Regions from separate parts of the Pseudomonas sp. NPDC079086 genome, predicted to be linked through region 1. Evidence: predicted binding sites of a transcription regulator. Region 1 holds the regulator's gene; the other holds the start of a gene.

The links. The regulator FliA, encoded in region 1, starts transcription of late flagellar genes. The targets are predictions, from matches to a motif close to CTAAAGTTTNNNNNNNNNNNGCCGNTAA.
Region 2: a site for FliA is predicted at 2,925-2,952, ahead of flgM (flagellar biosynthesis anti-sigma factor FlgM). Genes of this name have one in related genera too.

The regions. Positions count from the first base shown of each region.
Region 1 is NZ_JBITTY010000002.1:967,245-973,139, forward strand. It holds gene ACIGEK_RS14240 (chemotaxis protein CheA) at 1-1,475, opposite strand, end outside; gene ACIGEK_RS14245 (protein phosphatase CheZ) at 1,487-2,275, opposite strand; gene ACIGEK_RS14250 (chemotaxis response regulator CheY) at 2,295-2,669, opposite strand; gene fliA (RNA polymerase sigma factor FliA) at 2,767-3,513, opposite strand; gene fleN (flagellar synthesis regulator FleN) at 3,510-4,340, opposite strand; gene flhF (flagellar biosynthesis protein FlhF) at 4,418-5,719, opposite strand; gene flhA (flagellar biosynthesis protein FlhA) at 5,735-5,895, opposite strand, start outside.
Region 2 is NZ_JBITTY010000003.1:582,940-588,834, reverse strand. It holds gene ACIGEK_RS17560 (TIGR04283 family arsenosugar biosynthesis glycosyltransferase) at 1-552, shown strand, start outside; gene ACIGEK_RS17555 (TIGR04282 family arsenosugar biosynthesis glycosyltransferase) at 549-1,160, shown strand; gene ACIGEK_RS17550 (flagellar brake protein) at 1,157-1,906, opposite strand; gene ACIGEK_RS17545 (flagella synthesis protein FlgN) at 1,988-2,455, opposite strand; gene flgM (flagellar biosynthesis anti-sigma factor FlgM) at 2,541-2,885, opposite strand; gene flgA (flagellar basal body P-ring formation chaperone FlgA) at 3,043-3,801, opposite strand; gene ACIGEK_RS17530 (chemotaxis protein CheV) at 3,875-4,807, shown strand; gene cheR (protein-glutamate O-methyltransferase CheR) at 4,852-5,679, shown strand; gene ACIGEK_RS17520 (transglycosylase domain-containing protein) at 5,754-5,895, opposite strand, start outside.

The DNA of each region.
Region 1 (5,895 bases):
TCGGCGGACAGGATCACCTTGCCGCCACGTGGCTTGCCTGAAGCTTCACGCTCTTCCGGGGTTTCAATACCGTGGTCGACCGCGTTGCGCACCAAGTGGACCAACGGATCGGCCAGCGCCTCGACCAGGTTCTTGTCGAGGTCGGTTTCTTCGCCGACCAGTTCCAGATTGATCTCTTTTTTCAAGTTGCGCGCTAGATCGCGGACCAAGCGTGGGAAGCGTCCGAAGACCTTTTTGATTGGCTGCATGCGGGTTTTCATTACTGCGGTCTGCAGATCAGCCGTTACCACATCCAGATTAGACACCGCCTTGGACATGGCCTCATCGCCACTGCTGGCGCCCAGACGCACCAGGCGGTTACGCACCAGCACTAGCTCACCGACCATGTTCATGATTTCATCCAGCCGCGCGGTATCAACCCGCACAGTGGTTTCCGCCTCGCTAGGCGGCGCAGCTTTCTCGGCTGCAGGCGCGGCTGCCGGAGCAGCAGGCGCCTTGGCCGGCTCCGTTTTAGCTGCAGGTTTTGCAGCTGGCTTGGCAGCGACCTTTGCAGGCTCCGCAGGCTTAGCTACTGGAGCTGCCGGAACTGCTGCAGGCTTGATCGCCTCAGGCTCAACAAACTTGCCTTTGCCATGCAGCTGATCAAGCAGTGCTTCGAACTCGTCGTCGGTGATATCACCGCTCGGGGGTGCTGCAGGCTCAGACTTGGCCGCTGGCGCGGCGGGTGCCGATACAGGTGGCGGAACAAACTGACCCTTACCATGCAACTGATCGAGCAGCGACTCGAATTCATCATCGGTGATTTCATCGCCAGACGCCGCTACTGGCTTGGCCGGAGCAGGTGCAGGTGCAACATCAGGGGCCACAAACTGGCCTTTGCCATGCAGCTGATCGAGCAATGACTCGAATTCATCATCAGTAATTTCATCACTGCTAGCAGCGCTCGGAACTTGCGCCGGAGATTCATCCAAGGCGCCCAGCAAATGCTCGAACTCACTGTCCGTGATATCGCCTGCGGTCTCAGCAACTTCAGGTTCAGGTTCAGGCTCAACGTGCGCTTCAGCCGACACAGTGTCTTCTGCGCCAGCCGGCTCAGCCAAACGGGCTAAGGCGGCCAGCAGCTCAGGGGTGGCGGGGGTTAGATCGGTACGCTCACGCACCTCGGTAAACATGCTGTTGACGGCATCCAGTGCTTCCAGCACCACATCCATCAACGCGGAGTCGACGCGCCGCTCACCCTTACGCAGGATGTCGAAGACGTTTTCTGCGATATGGCAGCATTCCACCAGCTCATTGAGCTGGAGAAAACCGGCACCACCTTTGACGGTATGAAACCCGCGAAAGATAGCGTTGAGCAGATTCATGTCATCCGGGCGACTTTCCAGCTCTACGAGCTGCTCGGACAGTAGTTCAAGAATCTCGCCGGCCTCTACCAGGAAGTCCTGGAGGATTTCTTCATCGGCGCCGAAGCTCATAAGACGTGCTCCTAAAATCCCAGGCTGGAAAGCAGGTCGTCGACATCATCCTGATTGGATGCGACGTCTTCACGCTTATCGGCATGAATCTGCGGACCTTCACCACGCGAAGGCTCTTTTTGTTTTTCTTGTTCGGCGCGGAGCAACTCGTGGTTGTGCTCAATGCCGGCAAATTGGTCCACCTGACTGGCCATCAGCACCAGTTTCAGCAGGTTGCTTTCCACTTCGGTAACCAGCTGCGTTACACGCTTGATCACCTGCCCTGTAAGGTCCTGGTAGTCCTGAGCCAGCAGAATGTCGTTGAGGTGCCCGGATATCTTGGCGCCATCACGCTCGCTACTAGCTAGAAACAGCTCAACACGCTTGGCCAACTCACGGAAGCCATCGGCGCTCATCTCGCGGCGCATAAAGCGCCCCCAATCAGCGCTCAGGCTATGTGCCTCACTACTGAGGTCATTAACCAATGGGGCACTCTGCTCAACCAGATCCATGGTGCGATTGGCCGCTTTTTCGGTCATCGTCACCACGTAATTCAGCCGTTCAGTGGCATCGGTTATTTGCGAAACCTCCGTGGCATGCGGCATATGGGGGTCGAGCTGGAAATTGACGATGGCGTTGTGCAGCTCACGCGTCAGCTTGCCGACTTCGTGATACAGACCACGGTCACGCGCCTTGTTGAGCTCATGTATCAGCTGTACCGCTTCACCAAAGTTGCCTTGTTCCAGGCTATCTACCAGTTGGCGAGCGTTGTGTTTCAGGGTCGACTCAAGGTCACCCTGAACGGAATCTTTATGTTCCATAGCACCCTCATGGCAGACATCAGCCGTTGACCCGCTCGAAGATTTTCTCGATCTTCTCTTTCAGCACTTGGGCGGTGAACGGTTTAACTACATAACCGTTAACCCCAGCCTGGGCTGCTTCGATGATCTGATCGCGCTTGGCTTCTGCAGTAACCATCAACACCGGTAGCGTTTTCAGGCGTTCATCTGCGCGAACCGCACGCAGCAGGTCGATACCCGTCATACCGGGCATGTTCCAGTCAGTCACCAGAAAATCGAAACTGCCGCTCTGGAGCATGGGCAGCGCGGTGACGCCATCATCGGCTTCCGCTGTGTTGGTGAACCCCAAGTCACGCAGGAGGTTCTTGATGATCCGTCGCATCGTTGAAAAGTCATCAACGATGAGGATTTTCATGTTCTTGTCCAAGTCGACCTCCGTACAGTCCCAAACGCACCCAGCAACCTGTATGCGCTTTTAATCGTGAAACCGGCCCAGCGTTAGCAAATGCAACTCAATGTGCGCGCCACTCGCCCAGACGAGCGCGTAAACGAGCGGCACACTGACTGTGTAGTTGGCTTACACGTGATTCGCTAACCCCCAACACCTCGCCGATCTCTTTAAGATTCAATTCTTCATCGTAATATAGCGCTAACACTAGACGCTCGCGCTCCGGCAGGTTGGCAATAGCATCTGCCAAGGCCGCCTGAAAGCGTTCATCTTCCAGATCACGAGAAGGTTCGAGGTGGTTGCTGCCAGCGTCTTCACCCAGCCCGCCGTGCTCGCCGTCCTGCAACAGGTCGTCGAAACTGAACAGGCGGCTGCCTAAAGTGTCGCCAAGAATGCCGTAGTAATCCTCGAGACTCAATTGGAGTTCGGCCGCAACCTCTTGATCTTTAGCGTCTCTGCCAGTTCTAGCCTCAATTTTTCTAATCGCATCACTGACCATGCGGCTATTGCGATGCACCGAGCGTGGCGCCCAGTCACCTTTGCGCACCTCATCGAGCATCGAACCACGAATGCGAATACCGGCGAATGTCTCGAAACTGGCGCCTTTGCTGGAGTCGTATTTTTTTGACGCTTCGAGCAGACCGATCATACCGGCCTGGATCAAGTCGTCGACCTGCACATTGGCCGGCAGACGGGCCAACAGGTGATAGGCAATGCGTTTGACTAGGGGCGCGTAGCGCTCGATCAACTGGTGCTGGGAGTCCTGCGCCTGCGCCTTGCTATACATACGAAGTCCAGAGGCTGCTGTCATATGGCCGTGTCCGCGATCGGTTGCTGCACCAGACGCTCAACGAAAAACTCCAAATGACCGCGCGGGTTAGCCGGTAACGGCCAGGCGTCGACTTTCTGGGCTATCGCCTTGAACGCCAGCGCGCACTTCGAGCGCGGGAAGGCTTCGTAGACCGCGCGCTGCTTCTGCACGGCCTTGCGTACTGACTCGTCGTAAGGCACTGCACCTACATACTGCAGGGCAACATCGAGAAAGCGATCAGTCACTTTAGTCAGCTTAGCAAAGAGGTTGCGACCTTCCTGCGGGCTGTGGGCCATATTGGCCAATACGCGAAAACGATTCATGCCGTGGTCGCGGTTGAGCAGCTTGATCAGCGCGTAGGCGTCGGTAATCGACGTGGGCTCATCGCACACCACCACCAACACTTCCTGGGCCGCGCGCACGAAGCTGACGACACCATCACCAATACCGGCGGCGGTGTCGATAATCAGCACATCGAGGTTGTCGCTGATATCACTGAAGGCCTGGATCAGCCCGGCATGCTGCATGGGCGATAGCTGCACCATGCTCTGAATGCCAGACGCTGCTGGCACGATACGAATGCCGCCAGGCCCCTGCAGCAACACATCACGCAGTTCACACTCGCCGCTGATGACGTCTTCCAGGGTGCGTTTAGCGCTTAGGCCAAGCAGCACATCGACGTTGGCCAAGCCCAAGTCGGCGTCCATCAGCATTACCCGGCGGCCGAGATCAGCCAGGGCCAACGCCAGGTTCACCGAGACGTTGGTCTTACCGACGCCACCTTTGCCGCCGGTCACCGCAATCACCTGTACGGGATGCATACCCATGTTTTCTAACACCTTGTCTAACTTCGACTGGAGCCACTTGGTCGGCTAAGCACGTTTCAATTCCAACAACCTGCCACTTAACTGACGCGTCGTGCAGGTTGCTGGTAAAGGCCGGCAAACATCTCCGCCATCGTATCCTCGCTTGGATCTTGGGTCGCCTGCAGCCCTACGGCTCGGCTCACCAACTGATGACTGCGGGGAATCTGCAAGTCATCGGGAATGCGTGGCCCATCAGTGAGATAGGCTACCGGTAGACGCTGGCTAATAGCCAGTCCTAAAACCTCACCCAGGCTGGTGGCTTCATCTGCTTTGGTCAGGATGCAACCAGACAAGCCGCAGCGCTTATAACTATGGTAGGCGGCTTTCAGCACTTGGCCCTGGCTGGTGGCGGCCATTACTAGATAATTTTTTGCGTTGACGCCACGGCTGGCCAGGGTTTCCAGCTGCATACGCAGGGCTGGGTCGTTGGCGGGCAGGCCGGCAGTATCGATCAGCACCACTCGCTTGCGCGCCAGCGGAGCCAGGGCCTGGGTCAGCGACTGACCCGGATCGACCAGGGTCACCGGGACATTGAGAATACGCCCCAGAGTCTTGAGTTGCTCCTGAGCACCAATGCGGTAGCTGTCCAGGCTGACCAGGGCAATATGCTGCGCGCCGTACTTGAGTACGTAACGCGCGGCCAGCTTGGCTAGAGTGGTGGTCTTACCCATGCCAGCTGGGCCCACCAGGGCGATCACACCACCCTCTTCCATCGGCTCCTGCTTCGGCGTCTTGATCGCATGAGCCAGGTGCGCCAGCAGCATGCGCCAGGCTTGGCGGGGCTCGGTTACGTTACTGACACGTTCGAGCAGCGCTTTCGATAATTCGGCCGACAATCCCATACGCTGCAGACGGCGCCACAGATTGGCTTGCTGCGGACGGCGGTTCTGCAGCTGCCCCCAGGCAATCGAACCCAACTGCACTTCAATCAGCTCGCGCAGGCCATGCAGCTCGAAACGCATCGCATCCAGGGCGCGCTGATCGGTTACCGCAGCAGGCGCAGCCTGAGATTTGCGCATGACGGCAGCCAGGCTGTCAGCAGGCAAGCTGTCGGCAGCGCCAAACAGCTGGCGGTCTTTGCCGGCATCAACCTGAGTACGGGTGGTCAGCTCGGCCTGGGCCGTGGCGATTTTTGCCTGGGTCTTGCGCAACTCGGCTTCCAGCGCCGGATTGGGCTGACGGGCTGGCGCGGCAGGCACCTGATAATCCAGCGCAGCGGTCAGTTCGACACCGCCGGCTACCCGGCGATTACCAATGATCGAGGCATCGGCACCCAGCTCATCACGCACCAACTTCATGGCGGTACGCATATCGGCGGCGAAAAAGCGTTTGACCTGCATGGCCTGTAACCTCGATTAGTTCTGCCCCACCGTCGCAACGATGGTGACCTGCTTGTTATCCGGAATTTCCTGGTATGCCAGTACATGGATACTCGGAACCGCCAGCCGCGCGAATCGCGAGAGCATCGCCCGGACCGGACCGGCCACCAGCAAAATCACTGGCTTGCCGAGCATCT
Region 2 (5,895 bases), on a different contig from region 1:
GAGCTGGCTCTGGGGCGGGTTGACCAATTGCTGAGAACTGCCTCTGGCCGTGCGCTGCAGATGAATGCCGGTGCGGCGGCGGCGCGTGGCGAGTACCTGTGGTTTGTGCATGCCGATACACGAGTCAGTGCCGAGTCGCTCAGAAGTCTGCAGGAGGCGCTGAGCGAGCGGCCGCTGTGGGGGCGTTTTGATGTGCGTCTCTCCGGTCCTGGCCTGGCATTGCGCCTGATTGGCGTGATGATCAGCCTGCGCTCGCGCCTGAGTGGCATTGCTTCGGGTGATCAGGGGATTTTTGTTGCTCGCCGGCATTTCGAAGTCTTGGGTGGTTACGCGCCGATTCCGCTGATGGAGGATCTGCAGTTGTGCCGCCGTTTGAGGGCGCTGGCCCGCCCGCGTTGTCTGCGCCCGCCGTTGTCGACGTCCAGTCGGCGCTGGGAGCAGCGCGGGATCTGGCGTACCGTGGTGCTGATGTGGTGCCTGCGGCTGGCCTACTACTGTGGCGCCAGCCCGGAAAAACTAGCTCGTCAGTACCGTCGAGGGTCGCTGCTATGAACCTATCGATTTCATTGCACCTGCTTGCTCGCGCACCTGTGGCGGGGCGGGTGAAAACGCGCCTGATCCCGGCTCTTGGGGCTCAGGGCGCCTGTGATTTGCAGCAGTTGCTGCTGGAGCGCGCCTTGCAATTGCCGGCTCGCGGCTTTGCTGAGCGCTTTCTGTGGCTGGATGATTTGCCCGGTGCTGATTTGCAGCAGCTGGCGCAAAGCCTTGGCTGGACGCTGGTCGAGCAACCGGCTGGCGATCTGGGGGAGCGCATGCGCCGTATTGCCGCCCTAGGCCTGGCGGAAAGTGATGCCGTGATCCTGATCGGCAATGACTGCCCGGCGCTCGATGGCGGTTATCTGCAGGCAGCTTGTGATGCACTGCAGGAACAGTCCGTGGTAATCGGGCCGGCAGAAGATGGCGGTTATGTGCTGCTAGGGTTGCGCTGCATAGACGCGGCTTTGTTCAGCGATATGCCGTGGGGTACTGAGCGGGTCTTCGATATGACGCTGCAGCGCCTGCAGCAGCTGGACTGGCGTCCGGCGCTGCTGCCTGCGTTGTGGGATGTGGATCGGCCTGAAGATCTGTCGCGCCTGGCGGCGTTGAATATCTTGATCTAGAACAGACCGTCACTTTCAAAGCGACGCGCTTCACGCTGCAGCTGGTAAACGAAGCGTTCGACCAGGCGCTGCTCCTGGCCATTAATGCGGTGGAAGCGTGCGCCGACAAAGGTGGTGTCGAGCTTCTCTTCGTACTGCACATGACGCATCTCAATGGCGGTGGTCATGGCGCCGAAAGGAAACCGCGCGGTAAAGCGCTCGTACACCTGGCCGGCTTGCAGGCTGCTACTGATATTGCCAGGAAAGCGCAATTTGCAGCCGGTGGCAGAGATATCAAGCAAATGCCCAGGTATGGCCGTACGCAATTTATCGCCAGCCAACTCGATCTTGATCAGTTCGCTTTGCTTGAGTGGGGCGCGGAAGGCGCTGCGTCGTTGGTGGTAGATCACCTCAAGTGGCATCGGACTGAAGTAGCAGCGCGCGCCCTCATGCTCGGTGATACGCACGCTCTGTTCGCATTTCCAGGCCACGCGCACGCCGTCATGGAAGGCTTCAACACTGAACGCCTCGCCATTAGCCAAGTAGCGCTCGCCATCATTCGGCACTAACTCATCGAGAATCAACAGGTCTTTGTCGCGATCAACGTTGATCACGTAGCTCTGGAAGCGTTGGTTGCGTTCGTGGAAGGTGATGATCAGTGGGTCATGGTTCTGTTGCAGTTGGCGCAGGTTGGCAACTATTTCCACCGGTGCCTTGAGCACCTTGGGTGGCTGCGGGCCATCTTCCTGGCTAAAAGGACTGGACACGGTCCATAACTCTCCGAGCAAATGCTATGGCACTAGCATACTGGCTATATGACAGTATGTCCCCTGTGCCTTTTATAGGTTTCAGGCCTGGCTGAGCGGGCGCTGCTGGGCGATTCTAGCGGCACTGCCGCGGCTGTCATAGAGGCTTGGCGTCTCGTTGCCGCGCAGAATGCCGAGCATGCTGTGGGCCGAAGCCTGGCTGGAGCGAATCAGCCTGCCATTGCGCAGGTTGGCCGCTTGGCAGCGTTCAAGCAGGGCGTTGAGCTGATCCCCGCGCTCAAGCAGCAGTTCGCCGAGACTGGACTGTGCGGCAAGCGCTTGCAGGCCAGTGCGGTCGGTGCTGAGGTTGAGGTTTGCGAGTAGTTGGCTGCGTTCCTTGCTGTGCTGGTCGAGTAGCGTTAGCAGCGGCAGTTTTTCCGTCAGAATGCTCTGCAGGCGAGGGAGGTCGCGGTCACTGAGGGCTTGGAATTCGGTGTCGATCAATTCAAGCAACAGCTCGGCGGTGCCGATATCGTTGGTGAACAGTTCAAGCAGGCTGGTGTCGTGCATTGCGGGCTCTTCGGGGTAACAGACGCTGCAGTGAGTGGCATGCAGTGTCTATTGGGCGGCCAATTACCCCAGCGTAGCCCGGTGACTAGCGCTGGGATTCGAAATTAAGCAGTTTGCTGGCGACGCGCTGGCTATCGACTTGGTAGCTGCCGTCTTCGATCGCCTGCTTGAGCTGGGCGACACGTTCTTTATTGACGGTTGGCTGATCGCGCAGCTTTTCGCTGACTTTTTGCAACTGTTGGGCCTCGCGGCTCAGCTGTACCGACTCGCCGCTCTTGCCGGCTTGCTTCGCTTGCTCGACGGGGCTGGGTACGTTGCCGGGTTGTTTACCGCTGATGGCTTCGTTCTGGCCACCTGCCTGCGCACTGCCGGTCCGCCCCGAATTGGCTGGCGATGCGGCATTGTTGAGCCGGTTGATGTCAATGACCATGATGCAAAACCTCGAACAGTGTTTGGACGCTTGCCTAGCTTGTCGGCATTGCCCTGAAAAACTTTAGGGCAAAAAAGTGTGCGTCAGGTAACAGTCTAAACACAGTGTGGATAATCGTCAGCTCACCGAGTGCACAAAGTTAAAACAAGAATCATGCCTACATCGCTACTTCAACTTGTCCAGGCCCGATTACACGGGCTCTGATCACCCGATTGGAGCGCTGGTTACGCACGCTGATCTGCTTGCCGACTATGCCATCTGACAAGGCTTCGCCCGGCATGCGTACACTGATACCACCACTGTGGGCGCTGATCACGACCTGATCACCTTTGCGTATGGCTTCGGCCATTTGCACATGAATTGGCGCAAGCACTTGGTCGGGCAACAGTGGTCGCGTCAATTTTTTGCCGATTGCTTGCTTGAGGGCCGTGAGATAGCCCTGGTTGAGCAGGCCGACATCCCGTTCGGCTAGAACTACATCCATATCCGTCAGCAGATTGTCGCGTTTTAGCGGGCGACTGGCGATCACTACTTCGCGGTACAGGCGCACTTGCCCAGGCACAAACACTGTCCAGGGGGCGGCGCCTTCACAGCGTACACGCAGGGTTACGCGGCCAATAGGTTCGGCAGGGCTTTCCAGGGTCGTGGTTAATGGCTGCGGGCACAGCGGCAGGCGCAGGCGTGGGTCGAGCCGGTTGATTTGAATCTCATGGCGGCCAGCGATGTTGCTACGCTGTAAATAATCGCTCACCGCTTGCTCAAGAAAAACTTCGCCAGCGCCGATAAGTTGTTCAGGCCGCGTGGAGTTGGCTGTTGCCAAGACGCTATAGCCGAGTGCCAGCAAAGCGGGTACAACTGCCAGCCAGTAGCGGCATTTTGCCAGTGAGTGTCGGTTAGTTGTCGTTTCAGTGTTCATGTGGGTTGGGTAGCAAGGCGCGTGCCGCCTGCTACGCTGACAGCAATCTGTTACTCAAATAAGGAGTTTGGGTATGGCCGGTGTGATGGATTCGGTTAACCAGCGAACTCAGTTGGTTGGACAGAATCGTTTGGAGTTGTTGCTGTTTCGTCTGAACAGCAACCAGCTGTATGGGATCAACGTATTCAAGGTGAAAGAGGTGCTGCAATGCCCCAAGCTCACCATCATGCCGAAATCCAGTCCGGTTGTTCGCGGTGTCGCCAATATTCGTGGTGGCACTATTCCGATTCTTGATTTGTCCATGGCTACTGGCAGTGCGCCGCTGGCCAATATCGACAACAGCTTCGTCATCATCACTGAATACAACACCAAGGTTCAGGGCTTTCTGGTGCAGTCGGTCGAGCGCATCGTCAACATGAATTGGGAGTCGATTCATCCGCCACCCAAGGGCACTGGGCGTGACCATTACCTGACGGCGGTTACCCACCTTGACGACAAAATGGTCGAGATCATTGATGTCGAAAAGATTCTTGCCGAGGTGGCACCGACATCGGAAGTTATTTCTGAAGGCGTTCTGAATGCCGAAACCCAGGCGCGTGCGGTAAGCAAGCGTGTGCTGACTTGCGATGACTCATCGGTTGCGCGTAAGCAGGTAACCCGTTGCCTAGAGACTGTTGGTGTGGAGGTAGTGGCGCTGAACGACGGGCGTCAGGCGCTGGACTATTTGAAGGCGATGGTTGAAGAGGGCAAAAATCCTGCAGATGAGTTTTTGATGCTGATTTCCGACATCGAGATGCCGGAAATGGATGGTTATACGCTGACCGCAGAGATCCGCGCCGATCCGCGCATGCAAAAGCTGCACATCATCCTGCATACTTCGTTATCTGGCGTATTTAACCAGGCCATGGTGAAAAAGGTGGGCGCGGATGATTTTCTCGCCAAGTTTCGCCCGGATGACCTGGCGGCACGGGTAGCTGACCGCATCAATATTGCGGCAGGGGACTGAGGGCTTGGCCCTCAGTGAATCATATGTTTGTCGAGGCCTCGCGAGTGTCTACAGGTAATTTGGATTTCGAGCAGTTCCGGACTTTCCTGGAAAAAGCCTGCGGCATTCTGCTTGGCACCAACAAGCAGTATCTGGTTTCCAGTCGGCTCAACAAGTTGATGGAGCAGAACAGCATCAAGACCCTGGGTGAGCTGGTGCAGCGCATGCAGAGTCAGCCACGCAGTGGCTTGCGTGAGCAGGTGGTAGATGCCATGACCACCAACGAAACCCTCTGGTTTCGCGATACCTATCCGTTCGAGGTGCTGAAGAACCGTGTGCTGCCTGAGATGATCAAGGCCAGCCCGGGTCAGCGTCTGCGCATCTGGTCGGCGGCTTGTTCATCGGGTCAGGAGCCCTATTCGCTGTCGATGACCATCGACGAGTTCGAGAAGACCAATATCGGTCAACTCAAGGGCGGCTTGCAGATTGTTGCAACTGACCTTTCGCCAACCATGTTGATCAACTGCAAATCCGGTGAGTACGACAGCCTAGCGATGGGCCGTGGGCTTTCCCAGGAGCGTCTGCAACGCTATTTCGACCCCAAGGGGCCGGGGCGCTGGGTGGTCAAACCGGCGATTCGGAGCCGTATTGAGTTCCGCCCGCTGAACCTTTTGGACAGTTACGCCAGCCTGGGCAAGTTCGATGTGGTGTTCTGCCGTAACGTGCTGATCTACTTCTCGGCTGAAGTGAAGAAAGACATCCTCACGCGCATTCATGCGATGTTGAAACCGGGCGGTTATCTGTTTTTGGGGGCTTCTGAAGCACTCAATGGCCTGCCTAATCATTACCAGATGGTGCAGTGCAGCCCTGGAATTATCTACAAGGCGAAGTAATAGTCACAGGGTTCAAAAAACGGGAGGCCATTGGCCTCCCGTTTTTCATTGTCGGCAGTTTTTGGTGCCGACGCTTACAGCGTGCTGACCTGTGCTGCGGGTATGGGCGGTAGGCATTTGCTGTGGGCGTCCGGCTCAAGGTAAGGCTGAAGAATGGGCGCCATACCTTTGAGCACCTGCACCGGTAGCGCTGAGGTAAAGCGGAATCTCTCTGCG